DNA from 3 places in the Peribacillus sp. TE19612 genome. Region 1 is predicted to be linked to each of the others. Evidence: riboswitches for the same ligand, from Rfam matches in the RefSeq annotation. Region 1 holds a riboswitch; each other region holds the start of a gene.
The links. Region 1 has a riboswitch for lysine ahead of ACZ9AO_RS03780 (aspartate kinase). Riboswitches for the same ligand answer to the same signal wherever they lie in the genome.

Region 1 (10,050 bases):
GATACCCGCTGTTTTGTCGTACGAAGATAAACCTCTTTATTCTTTTTTGAAGGAATCAGCCGAAGAATTCCCTGAAAAAGTATCGATTCATTTCCAGGGAAAAGAATTAACTTTCCGGGAAGTGCATGAATCTGCTTTAAAGTTTGCAGCCTATTTAAAAAGTATCGGACTTCAAAAAGGTGAACGCGTTGCTGTCATGCTTCCTAACTGCCCTCAAGGTGTCATAAGCTTTTTTGGGATATTGATGGCCGGAGGAGTCGTGGTTCAAACGAACCCAACCTATACTGAACGTGAATTAGAATATCAAATGAAAGATTCCGGAGCGAAAATGATTTTAGTGATGGATATTTTATTTCCCCGTGTTTCTGCAGTGGCATCAAGAACGGATATTGAACATATAATTGTAACCGCTATCAAGGAATATTTGCCATTCCCAAAAAATCTTATCTATCCTTTTATTCAAAAAAAGCAATACGGCATTGTCATCAATGTGGAGCATGAAGGGAATCATCATTTATTTTCCAAAATCATGAAAAGAAAGATCACTGAAGAAGTCACTGTGCCGATCGATGTGGATAATGACCTTGCCCTTTTGCAATATACAGGTGGTACAACTGGCTTTCCCAAAGGGGTCATGCTTACACATAAGAACTTGCTGGCCAATACGAAAATGTGCAATGCATGGCTTTATAAAAATAAGCGCGGTGAGGAAAGGATCCTTGCGATTCTGCCTTTCTTCCATGTGTACGGTATGACTACAGTCTTGGTTCTTTCCGTCATGGAAGGGAACACCATGATCATCATGCCAAAGTTTGATGTCGAAGCGACGCTTAAAACCATCCAAAAACAGAAACCGACCATGTTTCCAGGAGCGCCAACGATGTATATCGGGCTCTTGAACCATCCGGATATCGCTAAATATGATCTTTCTTCCATCAATGCCTGTATTAGCGGTTCTGCATCATTGCCCTTAGAGGTTCAAGAGCAGTTTGAGAAAATTACCGGCGGGAAGCTTGTTGAAGGCTATGGACTTTCTGAAACCTCACCTGTGACACATGCTAATTTCATTTGGGATCAGCCGCGTGTAAAAGGAAGCGTTGGACTGCCGTGGCCGGACACTGACTCGGCGATCCTATCCCTGGAGTCCTATGAAGAGCTTCCTCCGAATGAAATAGGCGAGATTGCCATAAAAGGACCACAGGTAATGAAAGGTTATTGGAACCGTCCGGATGAAACGGAAAAAACCTTTAAAAATGGCTGGCTGCTTACTGGCGATCTGGGTTATATGGATGAGCAGGGGTTCTTTTATGTCGTCGAGAGGAAAAAGGATACAATCATTGCAGGCGGTTTCAATATATATCCACGTGAGGTGGAAGAGGTGCTATACGAGCATGAGGCCATACAGGAAGTAGTTGTGGCAGGAATCCCTGACCCTTATCGGGGAGAGACCGTCAAGGCCTATGTCGTCCTGAAAAAAAATGCCAGGGTCACTGAAGAGGAATTGAATGAATTTGCCAGAAAGAACCTAGCTTCGTATAAAGTGCCGCGACGCTATGAATTCAGGGATGAACTTCCTAAAACGACGATAGGAAAGATCCTGAGAAGAGTCCTTATCGAGGAAGAAAAGAAAAAAATATCCGAGGAAAGAAAAGAAGCTTAAACAAGCACCCCCTTTTAACGGAGCAGCGGAAGAGGGCTCCGTTTTGCAGAACAGCTGGACAAGCTATGGATGGTGGCTGTACAATGGACAGAAGTGGAATGTAGAGATCCTTAAATAAGTTTTGCTTGACAGTAAAGGGGCATCATTTTATGATAGAAATATGAATGATGGTTCATTCATTTTTCTGAAAGGGGACATCCAGTGAAAAGCAACAGACCAAAGTATAATCAAATTATTGATGCGGCCGTTATTGTCATTGCCCAAAACGGTTACTATCAAGCCCAAGTATCCAAAATCGCCAAGCAGGCAGGCGTAGCGGATGGCACCATATATCTTTATTTTAAAAATAAAGAAGATATCTTAATATCATTATTCCATGAAAAGATGGGCTATTTTGTGGAACAGATCGAAGAAGAGATAAAAGGAAAGAGCACTGCTTCGGAAAAACTGCATGTGCTCATCCAAAAACATTTTAAAAACCTTTCAGAAGACGTGAATTTAGCAATTGTCACTCAGTTGGAATTAAGACAGTCGAATAAAGAATTGCGCCTTAGGATTAATGATGTGTTAAGAGGGTATTTAAATTTAATTGATCAGATCATTATAGAAGGAAAAGAGAACGGCGAATTCCTGCCTGATTTAAATAATTTACTTGCCAGGCAGATGATTTTTGGAACGATTGATGAAACTGTGACGACTTGGGTCATGAATGAGCAAAAGTATTCGCTTCCTGACCTTGCACCAGACGTTCACCGCCTGCTGATTGGCGGTTGTGGCCTAAAAAGTTAACGATTTAAATAGAGGATGGCTAGCCATCCTCGAAAGAATCGGTTAATTCTGCTTCTAGCTTTAACTGGAAGTGATACATATAGAATTTTCAAAAAAGTTTGACTAGCATGACTGGAGGGATTGATATGGAATATCTTAAGCTTTCTGTCGAAAATCATGTGGCTTTTATAACGATTGATCATGCACCAGCAAATGCACTTTCTTCGACTATCATCGGAGAGCTTTCACAGGCATTCGATCAAATTGAGAAAGACGAAGCCGTACGGGTTGTCCTTCTTCATGGTGAAGGAAGATTCTTCTCTGCAGGAGCGGACATTAAAGAGTTTACGGAAGTGAAAAATGGGAAAGCCTTCGAGAAGCTGACCAAGAATGGTCAATCTGTATTTGAGAAAATCGAATCTTTTCCAAAACCGGTCATTGCAGCCATCCATGGAGCGGCGCTTGGCGGAGGATTGGAGCTGGCTATGGCCTGCCACATCCGCTTAGTCACCGAAAGGGCTAAACTTGGTTTGCCTGAGCTGCAGTTGGGCTTAATCCCCGGGTTTGCTGGGACCCAACGTCTTCCCCGTTACGTAGGCATGGCAAAGGCAGCTGAAATGCTGTTTACAAGTGAACCGATTTCAGGCACCCAAGCTGTGCAATGCGGATTGGCGAATCATGCCTTCACGGATGAAGAACTGATTCCAAAAGCTAAGGATCTAGCCAATAAAATTGCCAAGAAGAGCCCACTGGCATTAAAGTCGGCCATTGAATTATTGAATTATTCCAAGCATGATTCCTACCATAAAGGTGTGGAAAGGGAAGCTGCCCTCTTTGGCCAGGCTTTCGATACTGCTGATGCACAAGAAGGAATCGCCGCTTTCATTGAAAAAAGGGAAGCTGTATTCAAAGGGAAATGATGTTTCGGTTTAAATAACTATTTTTATATATCATGCAGGATTTTGGTGAAATCTGTAGAACATTACTATATATCAATAAAATTCATAATCTTCAAAACTCAAATTATTCGGGAGGTATTATCGTGAACATTTATGTACTGCTGAAAAGAACATTTGATACAGAAGAAAAAATTACACTATCCAACGGGAAAATCAATGAGGATGGAGCAGAATTCATCATTAATCCATACGATGAGTATGCAGTAGAAGAAGCAATCCAGGTGCGTGATGCACAAGGCGGCGAAGTAACGGTTATTTCTGTCGGAACGGAAGAGGCTGAAAAGCAATTACGCACAGCGCTGGCAATGGGTGCTGACAAAGCTGTATTGATAAATATAGAAGACGACATAGAAAATGGCGACCAATTCACGACTGCCAAAATTATTGGCGAATACTTAAAAGATAAAAATGCCGATCTAATCATTGCAGGGAACGTTGCAATCGATGGCGGCTCCGGTCAAGTGGGACCACGCGTTGCCGAAATTTTGGAGATTCCTTATATTACAACCATTACTAAATTGGACATAGAAAATGGAAATGTAAGCGTTATCCGTGATGTCGAAGGGGACTCTGAAACGATCGAAGCCTCTCTTCCATTATTGGTGACAGCGCAACAAGGGCTAAATGAGCCACGTTATCCTTCATTGCCAGGAATCATGAAGGCAAAGAAAAAACCGCTTGAAGAATTGGAATTGGATGACCTGGATTTGGAAGAAGACGATGTTGAGGCCAAAACAAAAACGATTGAAATTTACCTTCCTGCTAAAAAAGAAGCTGGAAAAGTTTTGGACGGGGAAATCAGTGCTCAAGTTACCGAGCTTGTTCAGTTATTACGCAGTGAAGCAAAAGTGATTTAATCGAAACGGTACTTCTCAAAACAACAACACACGACAAAAAGAAAAATAGAGCACAGGAGGTTTTTATAAATGGCTAGAAAGTTTCTTGTATTGGGCGAAGTTCGTGATGGTTCACTAAGAAATGTATCATTTGAAGCTATCGGTGCGGCTAAGCTTGCTGCGGATGGCGGGGAAATCGTTGGTGTTTTAGTTGGTGACAGTGTTCAGAATTTCGGTAATGAATTGATCCAGTATGGTGCAGACCGGGTTATTGCAGTCGAAAATGATCAATTGAAACAATATACTTCAGATGGATATGCGCAAAGCTTGCTTGCCGTCATCGAGCAGGAAAAGCCGGAAGGGATTTTCTTTGGACATACGGCCTTAGGAAAAGACCTTGCCCCTAAATTGGCTGGAAAACTTGAATCAGGACTGATTTCCGACGTTACATCCATTGAAGAAGAAGGCGGAAATATCGTTTTCACCCGCCCGATATATTCTGGTAAAGCGTTTGAAAAGAAAATTGTTACAGCTGGCGTGATTTTCGCGACAATCCGTCCGAACAATATCGAACCATTAGCGAAAGATGAGTCCCGTTCTGGTGATGTTTCTACATTAAGTGTGGATATTAAGGACTTACGGACAATCATTAAGGATGTTGTTAGAAAAGCCAGTGAAGGGGTCGACCTTTCAGAAGCGAAAGTAATCATCGCGGGTGGCCGTGGCGTGAAAAGTGAAGATGGTTTTGAACCATTAAAGGAACTGGCACAGGTTCTTGGCGGAGCGGTAGGAGCTTCCCGAGGAGCATGTGATGCAGACTATTGCGATTACTCATTACAAATCGGGCAAACGGGTAAAGTCGTAACACCTGACCTTTATATCGCGTGCGGAATTTCCGGTGCGATCCAGCATTTAGCGGGAATGTCCAACTCCAAGGTTATCGTTGCCATCAATAAAGACCCGGAAGCTAACATATTCAATGTGGCTGATTATGGAATTGTCGGAGATCTTTTCGAAGTCGTTCCATTACTTACGGAAGAATTCAAAAAACTTAAAGTTAACGCGTAATAGAAATAATACAGATGAGGGGCAAGACATTCGGCATAAGCCGAAACATGTCTTGCCCCTTTATTTGCGCTAATGGGGAGGGTTTTTGGCCTGCATAATTACTCTTTTTTTGGACATCCTACCACTGAAGCAAAATATTAGCATCGATTTGAGCACAGTGGTATACTGTTTTTAGTTATTTGAGTAAATTTGAGGAGGAAATATATATGGCTATTGTAAATGCAACTGACCAAACTTTCACAACAGATACTAGCGAAGGTGTCGTTCTTGTAGACTTTTGGGCTCCATGGTGTGGACCTTGTAAAATGATCGCTCCTGTTCTTCAAGAGCTTGATACTGAAATTGGCGATACAGCAAAAATCGTAAAAGTGGATGTAGATGAAAACCAAGAAACAGCTGGAAAATTCGGTGTGATGAGCATCCCGACATTAATCGTCCTTAAAGACGGTGAAGTGGTCGATAAGGTTGTTGGTTTCCAACCTAAAGAAGCACTTGCTGAACTTATTGCAAAACACGCGTAATAGTAAGTTAGCTAAAAAAAGCTTCAAGTCTGCGGACTTGAAGCTTTTTTCGCTATCTTGATATATAATGATTGTAAAAATGGGAGAACAGGAGGCTGAATGCATGAATCAACAAATAAAGAATAAACTTGCCCTTCTTCCCGATCAACCTGGTTGTTATTTAATGAAAGATCGTCAGGGAACGATCATATATGTAGGCAAAGCGAAAGTGTTGAAAAATCGTGTCCGTTCTTATTTTACGGGATCTCATGATGGGAAAACATTTCGACTCGTGAACGAGATTGAGGATTTCGAATACATCGTCACCTCTTCCAATATCGAGGCTCTTATTTTAGAGTTGAACTTAATCAAAAAACATGACCCAAAATATAATGTCATGCTAAAGGATGATAAGACGTATCCTTTCATCAAGCTGACTGCGGAACGCCACCCGCGTCTAATCATTACGCGAAAAGTCAAAAAAGACAAAGGGAAATATTTCGGTCCTTATCCGAATGCATTTGCAGCTAACGAAACGAAAAAATTGCTCGACCGCATCTATCCCCTAAGAAAATGCAATACGTTACCGGATCGCGTTTGTCTCTACTATCACCTTGGCCAGTGCCTTGCCCCATGTGTATATGATGTAGAGGAACAGGAATATAAAAAAATGGTCGATGATATCAACCGGTTCTTGAACGGCGGGCATACTGAAATAAAAAAAGAACTGACTGAAAAAATGCTGGAGGCATCGGAAGAGCTCGATTTCGAGAGGGCCAAGGAGTTCCGTGACAAGATTGCCCACATCGATATTACGATGGAAAAGCAGAAAATGATGACGACCGATTTCATCGACAGGGATGTATTTGGCTTTGCCTATGATAAAGGCTGGATGTGCGTTCAGGTATTTTTTGTCCGGCAGGGTAAATTGATAGAAAGGGATGTTTCGCTTTTTCCGGTCTACGATGAACCGGAACAGGAACTTCTTACATTCCTCGGTCAGTTTTACGAGATTACGAACCACTTTAAACCAAAGGAAATCTTGCTGCCAGAATCTGTGGATGCCGAAATGGCCGAAGGGCTGCTTGGTGTCAAAACGATTCACCCGAAAAGGGGAGCGAAAAAAGACATGCTTAAATTGGCGAATAAAAATGCCTCCATCGCCCTTCAGGAAAAATTCTCTTTGATTGAAAGGGATGAAGAAAGAACGATCAATGCGGTGGAAAACCTCGGGAAACAACTGGGTATCTACACCCCGCATCGAATTGAAGCTTTTGATAACTCCAATATCCAGGGAAGTGACCCCGTTTCCGCTTTAGTCGTGTTCATTGATGGGAAGCCGGAAAAAAGAGAGTACCGCAAATATAAGATCAAGACGGTCCAGGGACCTGATGATTATGAATCGATGCGTGAAGTGGTCAGAAGAAGATATTCACGAGTATTGAAAGAAGGGCTGCCGCTTCCGGACTTGATCATCATTGATGGCGGAAAGGGACATGTCGAAGCAGTACGGGATATTCTGGAAAATGAATTAGGCTTGGATATTCCACTTTCAGGCCTCATTAAGGATGAAAAGCATAGAACCTCGCAATTGATGATCGGAAATCCGCTTGAACTTGTACCTCTTGATTCAAGGAGCCAGGAATTTTACCTATTGCAAAGAATTCAGGATGAAGTGCATCGGTTCGCGATTACGTTTCATCGCCAGCTACGCGGGAAAAATGCGGTTCACTCCCAGCTTGATGATATTCCAGGAGTCGGGGAAAAGCGAAGGAAGCAATTATTAAGGCATTTTGGATCATTGAAGAAAATCAAAGAGGCGACGGCCGAGGAAATCATGGAAGCTGGCATGCCAAAAGGGGTAGCCGAGGGAATCGTTAGAAAATTACAAGAATAATCTTGCTACCGATAAATCTCTATGCTATGATTAAAAGGAATTTTTAACTAGACAACTTAAAAGTGCTGATAGAGGTGCGGAATTCAAGAGTAAAAACCTGGAGAAGTATGAGCTTCCATGAAAGGTTTTGAAAGGGGACGCCGCCGAAGGAAGACAAGACTCATACCTTGTCCTCCTGGTCCGACATTTAAGAAATGGCGGATTGTCAGGGTTTATACCCTGGAGAGCTATCTCACTGTGATTACAGTATTAGGATATGTGACCACAGCAATGAGATATTTCTCATTGCTTTTTTTATTGCCTAAAAAGTAGAGAGGGTGCATGAGGATGGCATTAATCGTTCAAAAATTCGGCGGAACATCCGTCGGTAGCGTAGAAAAAATCAAAAATGTTGCCAATCGGGTAATCGAGGAAGCGGAGAATGGAAATGAGGTTGTCGTCGTTGTTTCAGCTATGGGGAAAACAACGGACCAATTGGTTTCCATGGCGCGTGATATTTCCGGATCCCCGAGCAAGAGGGAAATGGATATGCTTTTGACGACTGGGGAACAGGTAACGATTTCCCTGTTAACGATGGCATTGATTGAAGAAGGACATGAAGCCATTTCGTATACTGGCTGGCAGGCTGGCATGCAAACGGAATCCGTTCATGGGAATGCCCGGATTTTAAACATCGATGCCACGAGGATCCAAGCTCAGCTTCAGGAGAAGAAAATAGTGGTCGTAGCCGGTTTCCAGGGTAACGATGCAAATGGGGAAATCACTACCTTAGGGCGAGGCGGTTCCGATACGACGGCAGTTGCCATCGCTGCAGCGCTGAATGCGGATAGATGCGATATTTATACGGATGTAACGGGTGTTTTCACAACGGACCCACGCTACATAAAAGGCGCGCGAAAACTCCAATCCATTTCTTACGATGAAATGCTGGAACTTGCCAACCTGGGGGCGGGCGTCCTTCACCCAAGGGCTGTCGAATATGCAAAAAATTATCAAATTCCGCTTGAAGTACGTTCAAGCATGGAGAGAGAATCAGGTACGATCATAGAGGAGGAAGCAACTATGGAAGAAAACTTAATTGTACGCGGCATTGCTTTTGAAGACAGTATTACGAGAGTCACAATATATGGTTTGCCCCAATCACTTGGTGCTTTATCCACGATCTTCACCACACTTGCGAAAAACCGGATCAATGTGGACATCATCATTCAAAGCATGACTGCCGAGGATACGACGAATCTATCTTTTTCCACAAAAAGTGAAGATACGGAAGCGGCCTTGATCGTGCTGGAAAATAATAAAGAACAATTGGGGTTCGACCGAGTCGAAACGGAGAGCGGATTGGCCAAAGTTTCCATCGTCGGTTCTGGTATGGTATCCAATCCGGGAGTGGCTGCCGAAATGTTTGAAGTGATGGCCAATACAGGCATCCAGGTGAAAATGGTCAGCACATCGGAAATTAAAGTTTCGACCGTCGTCAATGAAAAGGAAATGGTGAAGGCGGTTGAATCCCTTCATGAAGCATTTAAACTTGGTCAGCATGCAAATGTGCTAGCTTAAGTGTCAGGAGTCCAATAAAAAACAGACTTCCGGTAAAAAGGGTAAGTCTGTTTTCAGGGCTCATTAGATTGGATCTCTGGGATCCCATTGGATGGTGAATATCACTTTTTTTGCGCGGCGTTTGATTTCTTCCGTTGATTCGCTGAGGAATTTTTTTTGCAGTGTAAACTGCTCGGCAAGGAAACCGGCTTCAAGTTGGAAGTGACAATCAGGGTGTAAATCCAAACGGCGGCTGATTATTTCACCTGTCAGGGATAATTCCATCTCGTGTTTCGTATATTTCAAGATTTCCAGATTGCCCCATCCAGCGCTTTGGAAAAATTCAATCACTTCCTGATCGCCATTCAATGGGAATTTTCTTGCTAATTGTTTACCTGCCCAATAGAGGATTTGATTAGAGTCTTTTCCGAGAATATCGTTCAATAGAACTTCTCTGATTAATTCGTATCCGAAAGCTGGAACTTGGAATTCTTCAGTTGTTTGAATTTCTTCAGTTTGAATCTCTTCTTCTATCGCAGCAGCAATATTTTTTTTCATAATTTATCGCCTCTTTCTGTAAATCTATTATAAACGTATTTCTTTTGCAAATTATACTGTTTTTTATTTATTTAAATCGCAATTGGAAAAAAATGAGAAATTATACCGGGATATTAATAGTTAAATTAGAAATTTCTTCAAAATATCATCTTGACAAACAAAAAATACCCAATATAATCCAATAAAATCTATTCTGAAAAAGAGATTTCTTGTATCCGTTTTCTTGACGCACATTGAAGTCAGGAGTAAAATGGACATGTCACAT
Region 2 (10,050 bases), on a different contig from region 1:
CGGTTTTGCTTAAGTTAGAGATGCAATCAACACTAGCATGTCTGAGCCTTTTTAGCTTAATTTGAAGAATTTCCAAATTTTCAAAGGTATTCAATTTATTATGTCCTGAAATAATAAGAAAAAATGAAGGAGAGGCCAAATGAAAAACAATAAATTATATCAAGTAATTATCGCTATTTTTATATTTGTCTTAATGGTCGATCAGTCGGTCTATGCAATGGAATGGGAAGATGAAGAAGGACCCATAAGCTTTAAAATTGAGATGTTACCTTGGGAGATTGTAAACAACATTATTCCTGATAAAACAAATTTCACCATAATCGATATTGAAACTGGGTTATCATTTAAGGTACAACGAAGAGCAGGTAGCCATCATGCCGATGTACAGCCATTAACCAAAGAAGATACTCAAATCATGAAGAAAATTTATAATAATAAATGGAGTTGGAATAGAAGAGCCATTATTGTATTAATCAATAATCAAATGATTGCTGCATCTATGCACGGAATGCCACATGGTGCTGGTGCTCTTCCAAATGGTTTTTCAGGTCATTTTTGTGTTCATTTCTCTGGAAGTATTACGCATCGTTTGAAAAACGAAGATCTTTCTCATAAATTAATGATATTGAAAGCCGCTGGTAAGCTTGATGATTATATACAAACGGTAAATCCTTATGAACTTATACGTATTTTTACCATTGCCATTAATCAAGGAAATCAGGAATTATTAGCAATGACCTTATCAAATCCGAGTCACCCTAACCGTGTCAATAAACTTGTTAAAGATATTACATATTTTGGAGTAGTTGACCCTTTAAGACAACCGCCTGAACAGCTAAATGGTCTATTTCTCGTGGATGTACCTGTTCAAGTAGCTATACATAAGAAGAAGGATGGCAAAGAAAAAAAGGTTATGCATTTTATGATCCGAAAGGAGAGTTTGACCGATCGTTGGTTTATTGATCAAGATGCAATTTATGAAGATTTGAAGTGAAAATTGTGAATGTTCAAAGAAACCAACCCAGGAGGTGCATTCATTGAGATTAACATGGATTGCCGGACTTTTGCTATTTGTTCAACCAGTGAATATTTCTGAAAGCTTATCGGTAACCCACCAAGGACAAACGATTGCCAGTGTCAACCAGGCTGATATTACTATGCCCTTACTGGATGTTCCTATCATGGACGTGGATAAATATAATCAATTTGTCGAAAAAATAGACCGGCAAGTGTACCAAAAACCTGTAAATGCCACAATGGACAAACAAGGTAATATTCTTCCTGGGCGGGCAGGTTACAAGCTATACCATCAAGCCTTTAAAGAGCAATTTCATTCCTTCTTATACAGTAGTAGATCATACAAACTAGAAGTACCTTTGCTTGCTATTCATCCAAAAGTTGACAGCGAATTACTTGCGGAAATTCGTGAAAAAAAGATAGGGGAATATAGAACCTATTTTAATGTCAACAATAAAAATCGTTCAAATAATATCTCACTTGCTGCAGAAGCCATTAATAATTATGTCGTGTTTCCAGGAGAGGTCTTTTCATTTAACCAAGCTGTTGGCAAGAGATCAGTAGAAAAAGGATATTTGCTCGCTCGAGTTATCGTTAAAGGAGAGTTTTCTGAAGGGATTGGCGGAGGGATTTGTCAGGTTTCATCCACCTTGTTTAATGCTATCGACAATGCAGGGTTGCAAACGATTCAACGCTATTCCCATACAAGGAGCGTTCCGTATGTTCCATCCGGCCGCGATGCAACAGTAAGCTGGTATGGGCCTGATTTTAGTTTTAAAAACAAGTACAATCAACCTATCCTGATCCGGGCTACGATCCAAGGAGGAATGGTAAGTATCATGGTTTACTCTTCAGATATGATTAATTATAAATTACGAAAAATTCCCGATGCTTCAAAGCAGCTATCCAAAGAACAAATTTTTCGTTTGTAAAAGTACACTTATACGAATGGGTACACCTTAGGCAAACTTGGTTATATATATAGAAGAAACTCGTAAAAACAGCCTTTGCTCATTGGAGCAAGGTCTTGTTTAGAGGTGGGGAGGAAACAGCTTTTTCTTTATCGGGACAGATTACTTGAACAAGCCAAACAATGTCTATGCTACAATCATTACAAGCATGGCCATTAATATAAGTTGATGTTTGGGAGATCACTATGGGGAAAATAAAAATAGCTTTACTGCACCTATTGCCCATCGCTGGTGATGTGGAGCATAACCAAAAACTAATTGAACAAGCCATTCATATTGCAGCAAATAATAATGCCGAATGGATTATAACACCCGAACTATGTGTCAGCGGACTTCAATTCAATCATAAGATTGGGACTGGATGGATTAACAAGCAACCTGATGCTTGGATGAATAATTTGAGCCGTAAACTAAAGAATTTGAAAAGCACTGTATTTTTGGGCTGCCCTGAAAAAGGCAGTGACGGAGAGTTGTATAATTCTGTGTTTGTCATAGATAAAAAAGGTCATTTAATAGGTAAACAGAGTAAAATCAGTGTTATTGATGATTGGTCAGCCCCAGGGGAAGTATTAGAGCCAATAAAAACAGACAATGTTGAGGTTGGTATTATGATTTGTGCAGACGCATATAACAAAGATATTGCTTGCACCTTATCTGAAAAAGGAGCAGAAATATTACTTGCACCGTCTTCCTGGGGTCCCGGATTACATGGTCCGGAGGGAGAATGGGAACAAAGGTCACTAGAAACAGGGCTGCCCGTGATAGTCTGTAATCGTACCGGCGAAGACGAAACGGTCCGTTTTTGGGATGCAGAAAGCATGATCATAAAAAATGGTGTACCCCTCCTGACTCATAAATCAAAACAATCAGCCATACTTACCTTTGAATGGGATTTACAAAGCATGGAATTACTATCCCCTCATTTCGACATCGATTACATATAATGAGAACATACATGAACTCTTGTTGAAAGAAAGGGTGCGCTAGTGAAGAAACGGAGCTGTCATTAAGGCAGCTTTTTCTTATTGCTAGAGGCAGGTTAGTCCAACAGTGCCGTTTGGACTTTGTTCAACAATTGGGACATTTTCTTGAAAAAGAGAAGGGTTTATTCGTAGGTAAATCGAAGTTAATCAAAGGAATAAATGTTCAAACCACTTTTGATGAAATATTCACTTACACTGACATACTGTTGTCAGCATTAGACGTTTACAATAGCTATCGGAACTGCAACTAGGAAATCACCCGGTGACCCTAAATATTGAAGTATAGTTACTTACTCAACATTGAGGAGGAAATCGATTATGAGCGAAACAAAGACATTAAGAGGACTCACCACCGTCAGTTTTTGGGCGGATGATCTAGTGGCGGCAAAGAAGTGGTACGCAGAGCTGCTGGGTACCGACCCATACTTCGAACGCCCGGGATATGCCGAGTTTCGCCTCGGGGACTACCAGCACGAGCTGGGCCTAATCGATAGCCGCTACGCGCCCGGTGGTTCGTCGACCGGAGCGGCCGGGGGTGCCGTCGTGTACTGGCACGTCGACGATGTGACAGCAACTTTCGAGAAGCTGCTGTCTATGGGAGCGAAAGAACACGAGGCACCCACAGTTCGCGGTCAGGGGTTCATTACTGCTTCCGTGGTTGATCCCTTTGGGAATATCCTAGGCATTATGTACAATCAGCACTATTTGGATGTTCTGGATTCATCTTATGGAACTATACATAAGAAGATAATAAATGGATGGTACCCTTGCGTTATCTCCCGAAAAAAAGTATCTCTTGTGAGGGACTTTTTGATTTGTAAAAGGAATATAAAGCTAAATAAATGTAAGCCGCATTCCTCCGTTGAAAAATGCGGCTGTTTCAAAAATTATTTAAGGGTTTAATACCCTCGATTCCGATCTACCATTCCACTTAAAGGTTGTTCACTTGAAAATCGCCTTAAATTTTCTATGAAAAAGTTGCTCACTTCGTTAATCGTACTTGGCCCTGACAGGTGGGAAGTGATAAACACATTGGGCATGGACCGGAAGGCATGTTCTTTTGGCAACGGTTCTGTCTCAAATACATCAAGGACTGCTCCCTGAAGATGTCCTTTCCGCATGACAGATAGTAAATCCCCTTCATCTATCAATGCTCCACGGCCAACGTTGATAAGGTAAGCGTTGGGTTTCATCGCTAAAAGTAGGTCCTGGTTAATGATATGATAAGTGGAATCCGTTAAAGGAAGCGTCAGGACCAAATAATCCAGATCTTTTACAAATTCACCCCATTGATCTGGAGTAAAGTGGAGATCCACAAGTGTTGCTTGTTTTCCACTAAAGCTTAACCCATGTACATTCATATCAAATGCTTGGGCTTTACGAACAAGTTCAGCGCCAATCGATCCAAGTCCAGCGATCCCGATTGTTTTCCCTTTTAGGGTTTCAGAAATGAAAGGATCCCACCTCCGCTCCAATTGCGATTGTTTCATCCGAGGACCGTCTTTCACTATGTCCAAGAGAAACAAAAATACGTATTCAGAAATGTAAGCACCGAATTGGTCAATAATTCGAGTTATTGTAATGTTTTGAGGTATCGAATTGTCTGCAATCAAATCATTGACCCCTGCTCCAATTGATTGAAACCAGCGAACAGATGAGGCTATTGGTTTACATAGTAATTGTGTAGGGAAATTCCACCCCAAGATAACTTCAGTGCCTGGTAAATATTTTTCTGCTTCCTCCAAAGTTTTCGCTGTCTTCACCGATATAAACCCACTATTGCGGATACGATCAGCATAAGCATCGACCTCTGTCTGAATAGGACTAAATACAAGAATGTTTGGTTTGTGTGTACCCCCCATTGGCTCTCTCCTTATTGATTCTTTATATATAGTATAAATTCTTCCACCTGAGCCGTACATGGATAAAAAAACAGTGCATGTCTTTCGAGTATGCACTGCTTTTTAAAATTTCTCCAGAATCATTAGTTTTATTTATTTAATAAAATGGCTTCTGCGTTACCAGGCTGTAGAGCTGTTTGCAGTGCTCTTTTTTCTTCATCGTTTAAAGGGACCAATGGTAACCGGACGCCTCCAACATTTAACCCCCGCATATTTAATGCTGATTTTACTGGTGCCGGGCTTGGTGCAGCAAATAATGCTTTCATGATTGGAAGAAGTGTACGATGTGTAGCGGCAGCACCATGGACATCACCATTTTTAAAGCTATTGATCATTTCTTGCATTTCATTACCAATTATGTGTGAAGAAACCGAAACGATGCCTGCTCCACCGATGGCTAAAACCGGTAATGTTAACCCATCATCGCCGCTGTATAAAGTAAAGTCACTAGTTGTTTTGCTTATGATTTGTGCCATGGCATCCAAGTCACCACTTGCTTCTTTTACTGCCACGATATTGTTGATTTTTGAGAGGCTAACAATCGTCTCCACTGACATGTTTACAACACTTCGACCTGGAATATTATAAAGCATTACCGGTAATGAAGTGGAATGGGCAATAGCGCTAAAGTGCTGAAATAATCCTTCTTGAGCCGGCTTGTTATAGTATGGGGTAACGAGCATGATTCCGTCGACTCCTGCTGCCTCCGCTTGCCTTGTTAAGCTGATAGAAGCTCTCGTGTTATTTGAGCCGGTTCCTGCTATGACTGGAACTCTTCCATCAACAATTTCCACAACAAATTTGAATAAATCCACTTTCTCTTCTTGAGTTAATGTAGGGGACTCTCCAGTTGTACCAGCTATTACTAATCCATCAGAACCATTAGCAATTAAATAGTTTACTAAAGTTCTCGTAGCATTAAAATCAACCTCATCATTATGATTGAACGGGGTAACCATTGCGGTTAAAACTTGGCCAAAATTCATAACTTCACACCCTTTTGTATAATTTTTAAAAATATTCAGAGGTGGTTAGGGCCATTCAGGGGTAAACGCAAAAAAGCAACAACGAGGATTCGCTGCTGCATTAGAAACAATATTTACCAAGAAAATGTTTCCGCGCATAAGATAGCCCTCCATATAGTTTCCTATATGACAGTCCTGTATTTATTCAATAGCAGAACCAGCTTCAAGAACATGAGATTCTTTCCGCTTCGGCAAATTCCCCTTTCCACAATAGTCATAGGATCTCATTCTCCTCAAAATGTGTACTAATGGTCTTTGCTCCTCTATCCTCACTTCAAAAAAAATTGAAGTAAGAAAATATTTAATTGATTGTAATATAACAGGGAATCCATTCTGTTGCAAGGACAATTTGTTTTATATGTAATCTTTTCTTGTGGACTGGCTTTTGTATCAAGGAAAACCCTAGAGAAATCCTTTTATTCAAGGAATCCGAATGATAGTGGGAATCCATAGGCTGGATTCCTGAAAGATTTGCCATTGAAGCTTCGAGGTGGCGAACTTGGTGATAAAGGCTTAATTGAGTTTGCTAAACGAAACTACTGGTCGTTAAATGGGGAGCAGGTGTGCGAGACTCCTGCGGGAAAAGTGTGTCCAGGGGAGAGACCCCGAAGGCGCACACCCGGACCCCCCGGGGAAAGCGAGCGCCTGGAGGCAACATTCAAAGTATACAAAACCGTAAAAAAACTGTAGACAATTAATTATTCAATTAATTGTCTTTTTTATCCTGCTGAATAGAGAAGAATATGAAGGAGTCATTCAGAACTTCCTGCCCCCCGTCTCCCTTAGGGGAGTTTTTAATTTTTTCCCAATCCTCTATAAAGTCTTAAGCATTAAACATCGGTTGCGTTGTAGCGGGACAAATAGTTTTAACGGAACAAATAGATGAAAGGCTAATAGTGAAATTACCCATTGCTCTGTCAGTAACTATCACTTGTCCGGTAACAGAATCAAAACTGCGCAACTCTACAAATATAGGTTTAAATGGTTCAGCGGTTGTAGTGAATCCAATGATTGAACCTATGGTAGAATTTCTTAAAAACTCACTTATTTGTTGTCGGGTCTGACATGCTTGTCCGATTGGCGAAAATCTTTTTTGTTTATGCCCTTTGTCCTTTGCTTTATCACAGCAGGATGACTTATCACAGCAGGATGACTTATCACAGCAGGATGACTTATCACAGCAGGATGACTTATCACAGCAGGATGACTTATCACAGCAAGATGACTTATCACAGCAGAATGACTTATCACAGCAGGATGATTTATCATGGCTGGATGAATTATGACCGCAGAATGGATTATGACGGCATAAAAAATCATTACTTAAATTCATAAATATCACTCCTTTTTCTACTATATATATGAGATAAAACAAAACATGCTTGTACAAATTTACTAAATTCCCTGCCTTTATCGTATCCGTCCATGAATATTTCTAAGTAATGTTTCGTGAATCGTAACTGTCTATAAGGCAGTTACAAACAGGAATTGTTTTACGTGTTATAGAAAGTCATATTAGGGAGGGATCCATAGATGTCAAACCTTGAAAATGAAGAAATGCTAACAGGAGGGAATGTTTCTGAAGTTTATCGTTCAGGAGATACTGTGCGACGGGAATTAAAGCCTGATAGTCCCAAGATTCATAAGCTATTAAAGCATTTGGAGAATAAAGGTTTCAGTTATGCACCAAAGTTTTTAGGTATTGATGAAAAAGGAAGAGAAATATTATCATTTATTGAAGGAGAAGCTGGTAATTATCCTTTAAAGGAATACATGTGGTCAGATGATGTCTTAATGGAAATAGCGAAAATGCTCCGTCTTTATCATGATTCTGTCAGTGATTTTTCATTTGATGACAGCTGGCAACCGATAGATAACACCCCCCAACAACCTGAGGTGCTATGCCATAATGATTTTGCGATGTACAACATTATTTTTAACCATAAAAAACCAATGGGTATTATTGATTTTGATGTTGCTGGACCTGGTCCAAGACTTTGGGACATAGCTTACACACTTTATACTTGCGTTCCCTTAAGCAGATTTCATCTTTCTGAAGCAGGTGAGAAAGTTTATTACCATTCATTACAGCATGGCACCCGTATAAAACAAAGAGTCAGATTGTTTCTTGAATCTTACGGTGAGGGAATAGAAGCAGACTATTTGGAAATGGTATTGCTGCGATTAGAAGGGTTATGTAAAACAATTACAAGAAAAGCCAGTGAAGGGGACAATGCTTTTCAAAAGATGATAGAGGAAGGGCATCTTGAACATTATCAAAACGATATTAACTTCATTAGGAAACATGGAAAGGATTGGATGTAAGGGTGGATTTTTGTTGAATTAACGGGTGCTTTACTTCAATAAGGGTTTTAATCACAAGAAAAGAATCCATTTCGATCAAACTTTTTTCAAAATGGATTCTTTTTATTTACGTTAATATGTTGTTTCATGAGGATTTTGGTCAATCTTGATTTCAAAACTATACATGGATTTTAATTAGTTCTTTATTTTTATAAATGGATTTCCTGGGCATCTATCAGCACCTATATATTCAACTCTTAGGGGATTTTTCACCTGATAATTATCCTCATGATTCATCGCATCTTTGAAAACTTCATGCCCTTTGCCCTTTCCTGGTTTCTTCAGAAAAGAGAGTACGAGCTACAGAACCATATTCTCATATTTTCTTCATCCGTATCATATCTTTTTGGCGATACATACTTAAAACCAGACCAAACAAGAAGGCGTTGATCATCGCTGATAAAGCACCATAACTCATAAATGGCAGGGATACGCTTATTATTGGTAACAAGCCGAGAGACATTCCGATACTGACAGTTACCTGTGGGTGAATATGGCAAAACTTCCAGAAACAAGCATTTTCCCAAATGGGTCTTTCACCGTTTGGAATATAAGGGAAATTCGCCAGATCATCCATAAAAACAGCAGACCAATGAGCAATGCCCCGGCCCAGCCAAGCGTATAGGTAATGGTTACAAAGATGAAATCCGTCATCATTTCATTAGAAAAATCAAATGCTCCAAGGGAACCAAAATGGCCGAACCATCCGGCATCCTCAATTAGCCTTTCTAGTTTCAAATATATATACCCCGATGTCTCACTGAATTTTTCAGGCGTAACGAAGGCAAAAAGTCTCTCAAATTGATAGGCTCTTATATTTTTCAAGGATATAAGCAGAAGTGAAACACATGTAGTAAGCAGGACCGCTGCAGTGATAAGGATTTTCCTTTTATTTAGTCCGCTCTTCCAGACCATGACAGCGACCATCAATGAATAAAGCGCCACCGCCTGCAAGTTGACTGTAACCATAAACAAAAAGGCGGAACAAATGTATAAAATGGCAGCCAAATAAACATTCATCTTTTTTGATTGCAGCATTCCGGCCCAGGCAAGCAGTAAAAGCGGCAGAACCACAATAGAATCGACCGAAAATAAACCCATAATATTAATACGAGGACTGCCGTTCACTAAAACATTGGAATAATGGAACTGAACAAGAATCAGACATCCTATCGTAAAGAAAGCCCAGCCCCATCTCTGAAGTTTCCGATAATCGAAAAAAAGAAGGACACAGGCCAAAATGACACTTCCTGTGACAGAATATACCTGCTTCAGCACGGAAAAGGAATTACCATTCTTAAATAAGAACCAAAACAAAAACAGACCCGCAGCTGACATGAATAGAAACATGCTCATTAGCTTCCAATCAATCTTCGGCCTGTGCAGCTTGTCCATCTTCTGTCCAATGTCAGCGGGACTTCCCATTTTTCGGACAGCCAGTTCCTCTGCTTCATCTTCTGTATATCCTTTTTTGACCAGTTCAGTTTTAGCTTGATGCAAATGGGCCTTTAATTCAGCTTCTATATATTTTTTTGCTTCTTTTGATCGGATATATGACGAAACCTCATCTAAAAAATGATTGCTTCTCAATCGGTTCCTCCTCCTTCAAACGCTGTCCGCCAACGAGCAGAGGCGGAATCACTTTTAGATTCCTTTTTCTTTAGCCACTTTTTCGCACGTTCATCCAAGGAATAGAGCTTTCTTTCTTCCGTTTCCCAAAAAGACTGGATCCAGCCTTCCTTCTCAAGCTCATGCAAGACAGCATATAAGGAGCCTTCGTTATTTTCAA
Region 3 (10,050 bases), on a different contig from region 1:
TCCAGACACACCGCTCAACATTCCGAATATACCAGACAGGATGACCATGATATGCAGGCGCTCCGTCCAATATCTCGCGGATACCGCAGGTGTTATCAGTAAAGATGCCATCAATACGACGCCTACAGCCTGGATACCGATCACTACAGCTGCCACGATCAGCATCATGATGAAATAATCCAGAAAAACAACCGGCAATCCCATTCCCTTAGCAAACCCGGGATCAAAGGACAGTAATTTGAATTCTTTAAAAAATACGGTACAAGTGAAAATGAGAATAAAGGAAACCGTCATCATCATATATACATCGGACATGACCATTGACGCCGTCTGTCCGAATAAAAAGGTATCCAATCCACTCTGGTTCCCATACTCGCTCTGCTGGATTTGCGTAAGCATCACAATTCCGAAACCAAAGAAAGAGGATAAGACGATTCCCAAGGCCGCATCCTGCTTGATCTTACTGTATCTCGTAAGCACACTGATCAAGAAGACAGCGACTAAGCCAGCCAGGGCGGCACCTATCAAAAAGTAGGAAGTGGATTTCACTCCAGTTAACATGAAGGCGACACAGATACCGGGTAACGCTGCATGTGCGAGCGTGTCGCCAAGCAAAGACTGCTTTCTGAGGTAGGCAAAGCTGCCGATGACCCCGCTGCTTAATCCGAGGAACATCGTGCCAAGCAATATCCACCTTGTATTTGGATCGGTGATAATGTCCATTATATTCATCGTGTACACCTCATTTTAATAAAAGGCCGGACTTTGTGTCTGATAGTATCGCTAGGCGGCCTCCATATGTTGCCTGTAGGTATTCGGGAATGAACACTTCATCTGTCGGACCTATTTTCATCACCTTCTTATTCAATAACATCGTCCAGTCGAAATATTCCTTCACGGTGGATAGGTCATGGTGCACAACCAGAACGGTTTTGCCTTTTTCCTTCAATTCCATCAGCAATTGTATGATCGCTTTCTCTGTTGCGGCATCCACCCCTACGAACGGTTCATCCATAAAATAAATATCCGCTTCCTGTGCCAATGCACGGGCCAGGAATATCCGTTGCTGCTGTCCGCCTGATAGCTGGCTGATCTGGCGGTTTGCGTATTCAGCCATCCCCACCTTCTCCAGGCACTCCATCCCCTTCTGCCTTTCGGACTTCCCTGGTCGCCTCAGCCATCCGAGATGACCATATCTGCCCATCATCACGACATCAAGTGCGTTGGTCGGAAAATCCCAATCCACTGACTCCCGCTGTGGTACATAGCCGATACTCTTCCTCATCGATTTATAAGTAGAGCCCTTTATCGTGATGTGCCCCGATATTTTTGGGATCAATTCGAGTATCCCCTTTATCAAAGTGGACTTCCCTGCTCCATTGGGGCCTATGATACCGATTAAATTCCCTTCCGGCACCTCAAATGAGACATCTTCGACAACTGGCTTCTTATGATAAGCAATCGTTAAATTCTCGACCTTCAAAGCTGCTTGATTCATAGTTTCTCCCCCCTATTTCAAAGCACGGACGATGGTGTCCGTATTATGACGGACCATTCCGATATACGTTCCTTCTTCCGTCCCTCTTTCACCCATGGCATCCGAGAACAATTCACCGCCGATTTCCACTTTGTGGCCCTGCTTACCTGCTCCTTGAATGACAGCCTCGATAGCCTTCCTCGGTACGCTTGACTCTATGAAAATCGCTTTTATTTTGTTCTCCACAAGATAGTTCCGCATATCCGTCACATCTTTTGATCCATATTCCGATAATGTATTGATCCCTTGGAGCCCTCTTACGTCCAGGCCATATGACTCCCCGTAGTACCCAAAAGCATCATGTGCTGTAACGAGCACCCGTTGGTCTTCAGGTACTTTATTGATTTCCTCATGGACATACTTATCAAGTTCCTCCAATTGCAGAACGTATTCCTCATAATTTTCACGATACTCCGCTTCATGATCCGGGTCCTTGGCAATCAATTCTTTCTTAACTGCCTCCGCCGCAACGATCCAAAGCTTTACATCAAACCATACGTGGGGATCATGCTCCTTTTCACCCACTTTGCGAAGTTGGTTCTCCTTGAAGTCTTCCGTTACGGCAATCGTCGGTTTATCCTTGCTCATCATTTCAAATATATCCGTCATTTTCCCTTCAAGATGCAATCCGTTATAAAAAATCATATCAGCCGAATCCAGTGTCTTCACATCACCCTGCGTCGCTTTATATAGATGGGGGTCGACTCCCGGTCCCATTAAACTTGTGACCTCGACATGTTTACCGCCGATATTCTCAACCAAATCTCCAATCATTCCCGTTGTTGTAACGACATCCAGCTTGCCATTGCCATTATCGCTTTCGGCCGTATCATTGCCGCACCCCGTTAAAACCAGCAATGCAGCAAGCACGCCTCCAATAGATTTAAGAAAACCCATCCATATTCCCTCCCTTTTTCATCTTTCTAAAATAGTTTGCCATGTGCAAAACTAAGTGTAAATTTTTTTACATTGTCGTAAATGCTAAAAAGTTTCCTCTACACAACTTATTTTATACTATACACAAATATACAAAAAAAGTGCAACTATTTTTAAACATTTCAAAAAGGCAAATGACTTTTACACACAGCAAAAACTGTCAGGAAGCCCCACTAGCAGCTTCCTGACAGTCAGTCATTCCGTATGATGAAATTATATTTATATTGTGGAGTTTTACTGGTGAACATAACTAGGGGAGCTATTTCTGGACGACGTGAAATTCACGAGTAAACGCGGTTTCCACGCATAAAGCCGCGGACTTCTTGACGGGCATTGCCACTCATTTCTCCTGTTTCAAGGAAATGGCCAAGTACGCAAATCCCAATTCGATTCCGCAAAGCACAAACAGGGTGATTAAAGTTTGGAACATCATGATTTCCTCCTCCTCTAAGACTTAGACCAATCTTAAAGGATGAAACCAATACCATAACAAGACCTTATTTGAAGAAATCTTCAGCAGTCCCACACTGTTCCCTTGCCCTGAAATGGGTTTCATACTGTACAATATAAAAAAAGAAAAACGGTGATACCATGACAAATATTAAAAAAATAGCTCAATGTGCTGGTGTATCTGTCTCAACAGTGTCTCGTGTATTGAATGATCATCCATATGTAAGCCCCGATAAAAGAAAGAGCGTCTTAGAAGCAATCAATCGTTTGAATTATACGAGAAACATCAACGCCATTCATCTATCAAAAGGGAAAACCAACCTTATCGGCGTCATCATCCCATTCAACAATCACCCATATTACGGGGCAATCGTTAACGGAATCACAAAACAGGCAAATGCAATTGGCTGTCATATCGTCATCTTTCAAACAAATTATGACAGGGAGAAAGAGATCCAGGCTTTTAATATGCTGCAAATGAAGCAGCTCGATGGCATTATCGTTTGTTCAAGGATTTCGGAAATGAAAATCCTCTTGGATTATCAAAAATACGGACCGATTATTTTATGTGAAGATACCGCCCAGGCTGAATTCTCATCCATCAGCATTGATCATTATGCAGCTTTCTCCTGTGCCCTTGAGTACGTGATTGCTAAAGGATATAAGAAAATCGGATACAGCCTTGGCCGTAAAAAGAGCAGAAACAGTTCCCATCGTACAAAGGCCTTTAACGATATCATGAGTAAACATCAACTGATAAACAATAAAGCATGGCTGTTTGAAGGCAGTTATCACATCAAAGACGGTGAACAATTGTTTCAGGAATGGAATTCGATGATGGATAAACCTGAAGCCATCATCATCACGAATGATGACACGGCGGCGGGCTTCATTCTTACCGCTAAGAAATCGGGTATAAGGATACCGGAAGATGTGGCCATTCTCGGCTTCAATAATGATAGCCTTGGCGAAATGCTCGACATCACGACCATTTCCTTACCGCTGGAATGGATCGGGAAAATGGCAGTGGATCTCTTTGAGAATCCTGAAGAGGTCAAACATGTAAAACTGGACTATGCCCTAATAAAACGGAAAACCGTTTAGTTATCAGGATGTGCTATATTTTAGTATATCGTCACTTGATTCTTCCTTCCTGCCATCATTCATTAACTAGGAAAAAATAACCACATAAAATAATCATTGCGATATCCCAGAAGTTATTTTATAATTTTGATATAGTAAAGTTTACTCAATTACTAGCAATCTATTCGCGATTGCATGAATTTCATGAGTAAAATCGTCCGACGTCACCTACAAACTGACGCCAACGATTTTAGAAAATTGAATACTTCCTCATTTACCGATGAGTTAGAGGCTGCAGCTTATAAAAGTAAAGCGGACGAGATTCTGGAAAATTAAAGACTCCGTTTGAAAGGATAAGTTGCCGAAGTTAGGGTATATTCCATGTATATTCTTGCTGGCGGTGTTACCGAACAGGAACACCACTGTCACGTTTTTTCAAAAAGCGTGGGGAGCTATCTTCGGAAGGATAAACGGGTTTATTATAAACAGCCGTCGATCTTTTTCGACTGCTGTTTTTTTATTTTTCGTTCCCTTCCAATAAAAAGGAGTGTAACATCAATTGTCAAATTCACAATCACCAACAAGCCCTACTGAACTGAAAAGGAGCCTGAAAGCGCGTCATTTAATGATGATTTCATTAGGCGGAACGATTGGAACAGGTTTATTTTTAGCAAGTGGCGGTGCCATTCATTCAGCCGGTCCCGGCGGTGCCTTGGTGGCATACGCGGTCATCGGCATCATGGTTTATTACTTAATGACAAGTCTTGCAGAAATGGCGGCTTTCATGCCAGTGGCCGGTTCGTTCCGTGTCTATGCATCCAAATTCGTCGATCCGTCTTTCGGTTTTGCGATTGGTTGGAACTACTGGTATAACTGGGCAATCACTATTGCCGCCGAATTGGCTGCCGTTGTCTTAATTATGAAGTTCTGGTTCCCGGATAGCCCTTCATTTATCTGGAGTGCCATTGCGTTAATCACTATGTTTCTTATCAATTACATGTCAGTTAAAGGTTTCGGGGAAACAGAATTCTGGTTTGCCATGATCAAGGTCGTGACAGTCGTCATTTTCTTGATTACGGGTGTTCTGATCATTCTCGGAATCATGGGTGGGAATGACCCAATTGGTTTTTCCAATTTCACAATGGGCGAAGGTCCCTTTAACGGAGGGTTCTTCACGATTCTAGGCGTATTCATGGCTGCTGGCTTTTCATTCCAAGGAACGGAATTGCTTGGAGTGACTGCTGGTGAAAGTGAGGACCCAGAAAAAAATATTCCTAAAGCAATCAGATCCGTTTTCTGGCGCATCCTCTTGTTCTATATCCTTGCAATTTTCGTTATTGGAATGATCATTCCGTTTACGGATTCACGTTTATTGAGTCAAGATGTTGCCGTAAGTCCATTCACGCTTGTATTTGAACGTGCCGGCCTTGCATTTGCTGCATCCATCATGAACGCGATCATTTTATCATCCGTACTCTCTGCAGGTAACTCTGGCATGTACGCTTCAACGCGTATGCTATGGGACTTGGCACGTGATGGGAAAGCACCGAAATTCCTAGGTAAGTTAGATAAAAGAGGAGTGCCCGTGAATGCACTTATCGTGACTTCTTTAGTTGGCTGCGTTGCATTCTTAGCTTCATTTTTCGGGGATGGCGTCGTTTATATCTGGTTATTGAACGCTTCCGGCATGGCAGGATTCGTCACCTGGGTAGGGATTGCGATTGCCCATTATCGGTTCCGCAAAGCTTACGCAGCTCAAGGCCTTGATATGAATGCTTTACCATTCCGGGCAAAAGGCTTCCCATTCGGACCTATATTCGCACTTGTCCTTTGTATTATCATTATCATCGGACAAGGCTATCAGGCTTTCAGCAGCGATGGGATCGACTGGAATTCAATGTTCGTTTCCTACATTGGCTTGATTCTATTTTTCGTCCTATGGTTCGGCTATAAAATTAAGCATAAAACAAAAATCATTCCGCTTGAGGAATGTGACCTTAAATCAAAATAATACGCAAAGGACCTGTTCTTCCCTAACCGGAGAAGAACAGGTCCTTTTTTCATTTCAAATGATAAACACGGCATTCATATGGTTGCAGGGGTTTGCTGGAGACTCCTTCTTCCTCCTGATCATAATTGCCGATCAGCTTTGTGGCAGAATATGCATGCAGCTCTTCAGGCAAAGTATAAGAGGCCTGCTCTTCTTTAAAGTTGCATAGCACCAACAGCTGTTCTTCCTCAAACGATCTCGTGTAGGCAAATATTCGTTCATCATCCGGCAACAGCAGTTCAAAACGGCCATAAACGACGATATCATGTTCCTTGCGCAGTTGGATAAGCTTTTTATAAAAGTGAAAAATGGAATTCGGATCATTGTAAGCCTTTTCTGCATTAATCTCGGGAAAATTGGGATTAACCTTAATCCAAGGGGTCCCTTTCGTGAATCCTGCGTTCCGGGAGTCATTCCACTGAATAGGTGTCCTCGCATTATCCCGGCTGTGGGCGTGGATGGCTGACATCATCCGCTCTTTTGACCAGCCATGAGAATGGACGAGTTCGTCATATGAATTCAATGTTTCTATATCCCGGTATTCATCGATGCTTTCAAATGCAACATTGGTCATTCCCAGCTCTTCCCCTTGATATATATAAGGTGTACCTTGCAGCATATGAAGACAAGCGGCAAGCATCTTTGCGCTTTCAATACGATACTTTCCATCATTACCAAACCTTGAGACAACCCGGGGCTGATCATGGTTGTTCCAGTATAAACTGTTCCAGCCATCCCCCTCCAAACCAGTCTGCCACTTAGAGAGGATTCGCTTTAAATCGGTTAGCTTCCATTTATCGTTACTCCATTTCCCTTCTGGTCCCCTCCCCAAATCCATATGTTCGAATTGAAAGACCATATGTAGCTCACCACGATCTTTACCTGTGAACAATTGCGCTTCCTCCGGCGTGACGCCTGGCATTTCCCCAACCGTAATCACGTCATGTCCAGAAAGTGCCCGTTGATTGATTTCCTGCAGAAACTCATGTATGCGCGGTCCATTCAGGAAAAAGGGGCTTCCATCACCATACTGCTTCTCATGATGAACGGCTCCATCTGAATAGCTTTGATCTTTTGAAAGGAAGTTGATGACATCCATCCGGAAGCCATCGACACCCTTATCCAGCCACCAAGTCATGATGCTGTAAACTTCTTCACGGAGCTTAGGGTTCTCCCAGTTTAAATCCGGTTGTTTCCTGCTGAATAAATGTAAATAATATTCATCGGTTGCTTCATCATATTCCCATGCTGAACCTTTAAAAATCGACTCCCAATTATTTGGCTCTTTCCCATTCCTGCCAGGTTTCCAAATATAGTAATCACGTTTCGGATTGTCTTTTGAGGATCTGGATTCCTCGAACCATGGATGTTCATCTGAAGAATGATTGACCACCAGGTCCATCATGATCTTCATTCCACGTTCATGAACGGCCTTTAACAACCTATCGAAATCGGCCATGGTCCCGAATTCAGTCATGATTGCTTTATAATCACTGATATCGTACCCATTGTCATCATTGGGAGATTGATAAACTGGGGATAGCCATATCACGTTCACACCTAGCTCTTGTAAATAATCTAGCTTCATCAAAATCCCGTTTATATCACCAATACCATCGCCATCACTATCCATAAAACTCCTTGGATACACTTGATACACAACTGCCTCTTTCCACCATGCTTTGTCCATGCTTTTCCCCCTTTTTTAGCCGCATTGACACAATCTTTACACCAATACCCTATTATAAAGGGGGAAACTCCAGAATATTCTACTTTTATTCAGCTATTCCCGTTTGAATCATTTCAATATCCAGATCGACCTCAATTGGAATATCGGGATATGCCTCCTCCCAATGTTTTTGATCAAAATTTCTTGTTTTACTTTTAGCATGATCACCGAGTGCAAGCGGATCTATATGGTTCTCCTGAAACATGGTTACCATCTCATTTAATTTTTTGCCAATGACCTGCTCGGCCCTGGCCTCTATTTTATTCAGGTCGACCGCTTTGCCCAAGTCGTAGCCTTGGACCTCTAGCAGACTCGCTTTCATTTTCACTTCAATCCTGACCTTTGGGTCTTGATTGGCATTCGAAATATGATAATGGACACGTGACTCCACGTTATTGATTTCGGTAAAGTCATTTTCCTTCCATTTAATTTCATAACTCCCCAGCTTAAAATTTTCACTAAGGACCTTATATAAAAAGCCGTCTTCATAAGGTATATATTTCCCAATATAGCGATCCGTTTTAAACAAGGCGATCCCCCTTACCCGTATTTGGTCTCCTGTTGTTTCCAATAAGGGCAAGACCGGATCGATCCCTTTACCATGACACGCATATAAATACCTGTGAAGATCTACATCAGGCAAATTAGTCCTTATATTCTGTTCGATCAGCTCCTTCACTTGAACCCCTGGAGTTTTAATCAACTTCGGCTCCATTTTAACTACATCCTCCGCTTTGCCATGAACGACCGCTAAATACAAATCCCTTCCCACCATTGGGTCACGCCTATATGTATCGACATAATCATTCAATCCCTTACTTGCCAATTCTTCACCATATAGAGTGACTGTCAGTCTCCCGCCGACAATCGGATATGGTGTTTTTGCATTTTCCTGCTGGCGGGCCGCCTTTATATCATGGGAGTCCGCTTCATATACTTCTTTACCCAGATCTGCTTCCTCCCCAGGCTGAGGAACGCTGACAACGACCGTTCCTTTGATTTTCTTGTCTCCGGCATCATCATAGCCTACGACTTCAGCAATTAATATATCTTCTAATATTTGCTTTTCCACGCCGCACGCCGTCATCAAAAAGCTTGCTAATGTTATCAAGAGAAGTTTGATTTTCATGATTTATGCCCCCTGAATTTATAGACGATCGACTGCCATATGAATAAGAGAGGAAGATACAAATAAACGATATAAAAACCAATTTGCGAACTGATCGTGTTAAACTTATTGATCCTATAGCGGTTATCCAAAAAAATGCAGGAAGCCAAAATGATGATCAGAATGAGAACCAACATCTTTTTTTGTCTAAATCCGAATACTCTTTTCGCTGTCCTGCTTGCTGCCCAAACCCCTAGGCAAACATTCGGCAGCACCATGAACAGCCAAACGGAAATCCCTATGTATTCGAACCTTTCAATGAATGGAAGGTCTACAATTTTCCATAACGTCAAAGTTGCCCAAATTACATCTTTCAGCTGATCTTGATGATAGTAGGCTAATGAAACAAGTATGGATACTACATAGATCACCATAGTGAACAACGCCCCTAAGTGGGCCCACTTTTGAGATTTTTTACGATTTTTAATGAAAGGATAATAAATGAGGATTAATTCAAAACCAAGGTAATTCAGGGTCATCTTCTTACAGGCCTTCATGATTTCCAAAAAGGAATGATCAAGAAAAGGACCCAAATTTTCAAAGTGGGCGTACTTCAAAGGGAAATAATTCAAAAGGAATAATGGCGATCCGATCATAAGGCCGATTATGCAAAAACCGGTAATGACCCTGAAACCTCCCTCCACAAAGCGATATACGAGAATTAGAATGATGGTTATCAGCATCAGGACATTGACACCTGGGAACATCCAAACCTGAATGACTTCTAAATAAGTCCTGATAAGAATGATGGAAATCATTATAAAGTAGAGGATGAATAATATATTGAAAGCATTTCCGACCCATTTACCAAACAAATCCTTGTGGATGGCAACCAAATCAAGTGTTTGGGGGCCCCTGCCCAAAAGCTTGAAACACATCCAAAGCAGAACATTTATGATCAACCCTGATATCAGGACCGATATCCATGCGTCTTGGCCAGCCTCTTTCGCTATGATCCGTTCAAACCCCAATATCCCTACTCCAATCTGCATGCCGGGCATGAGGAAAAAAACAAAAAATGGAGATATTTGTTTTGTTTCATTTGGTTTGACTTCCATTCCTTCTCACCGCTTTCTACTTCCTTATTCATCGATATC

Region 2: linked by a shared signal. The riboswitch ahead of dapA (4-hydroxy-tetrahydrodipicolinate synthase) and the one ahead of ACZ9AO_RS03780 (aspartate kinase) in region 1 are both predicted to bind lysine.
Region 3: linked by a shared signal. The riboswitch ahead of ACZ9AO_RS15325 (amino acid permease) and the one ahead of ACZ9AO_RS03780 (aspartate kinase) in region 1 are both predicted to bind lysine.

Annotation. Positions count from the first base shown of each region.
Region 1 covers NZ_JBWCCL010000002.1:86,653-96,702, forward strand. The annotation lists gene ACZ9AO_RS03745 (long-chain-fatty-acid--CoA ligase) at 1-1,660, shown strand, start outside; gene ACZ9AO_RS03750 (TetR/AcrR family transcriptional regulator) at 1,862-2,449, shown strand; gene ACZ9AO_RS03755 (enoyl-CoA hydratase) at 2,575-3,348, shown strand; gene ACZ9AO_RS03760 (electron transfer flavoprotein subunit beta/FixA family protein) at 3,471-4,244, shown strand; gene ACZ9AO_RS03765 (electron transfer flavoprotein subunit alpha/FixB family protein) at 4,314-5,291, shown strand; gene trxA (thioredoxin) at 5,498-5,812, shown strand; gene uvrC (excinuclease ABC subunit UvrC) at 5,916-7,688, shown strand; lysine riboswitch at 7,750-7,926, shown strand; gene ACZ9AO_RS03780 (aspartate kinase) at 8,016-9,248, shown strand; gene ACZ9AO_RS03785 (YslB family protein) at 9,312-9,785, opposite strand.
Region 2 covers NZ_JBWCCL010000018.1:16,184-26,233, reverse strand. The annotation lists gene ACZ9AO_RS23515 (hypothetical protein) at 140-994, shown strand; gene ACZ9AO_RS23510 (VanW family protein) at 1,038-1,949, shown strand; gene ACZ9AO_RS23505 (carbon-nitrogen hydrolase family protein) at 2,174-2,932, shown strand; partial or broken gene ACZ9AO_RS23500 (VOC family protein) at 3,290-3,697, shown strand; gene ACZ9AO_RS23495 (D-2-hydroxyacid dehydrogenase) at 3,871-4,833, opposite strand; gene dapA (4-hydroxy-tetrahydrodipicolinate synthase) at 4,962-5,858, opposite strand; lysine riboswitch at 5,993-6,171, opposite strand; gene ACZ9AO_RS23485 (hypothetical protein) at 7,004-7,183, shown strand; gene ACZ9AO_RS23480 (phosphotransferase) at 7,431-8,222, shown strand; partial or broken gene ACZ9AO_RS23475 (FtsW/RodA/SpoVE family cell cycle protein) at 8,578-9,851, opposite strand; gene ACZ9AO_RS23470 (PadR family transcriptional regulator) at 9,848-10,050, opposite strand, start outside.
Region 3 covers NZ_JBWCCL010000008.1:79,107-89,156, reverse strand. The annotation lists gene ACZ9AO_RS15345 (metal ABC transporter permease) at 1-732, opposite strand, end outside; gene ACZ9AO_RS15340 (metal ABC transporter ATP-binding protein) at 743-1,498, opposite strand; gene ACZ9AO_RS15335 (metal ABC transporter solute-binding protein, Zn/Mn family) at 1,511-2,434, opposite strand; gene ACZ9AO_RS15330 (LacI family DNA-binding transcriptional regulator) at 3,065-4,027, shown strand; lysine riboswitch at 4,285-4,469, shown strand; gene ACZ9AO_RS15325 (amino acid permease) at 4,566-6,017, shown strand; gene ACZ9AO_RS15320 (glycoside hydrolase family 13 protein) at 6,067-7,746, opposite strand; gene ACZ9AO_RS15315 (Ger(x)C family spore germination protein) at 7,832-8,914, opposite strand; gene ACZ9AO_RS15310 (GerAB/ArcD/ProY family transporter) at 8,911-10,011, opposite strand; gene ACZ9AO_RS15305 (spore germination protein) at 10,036-10,050, opposite strand, start outside.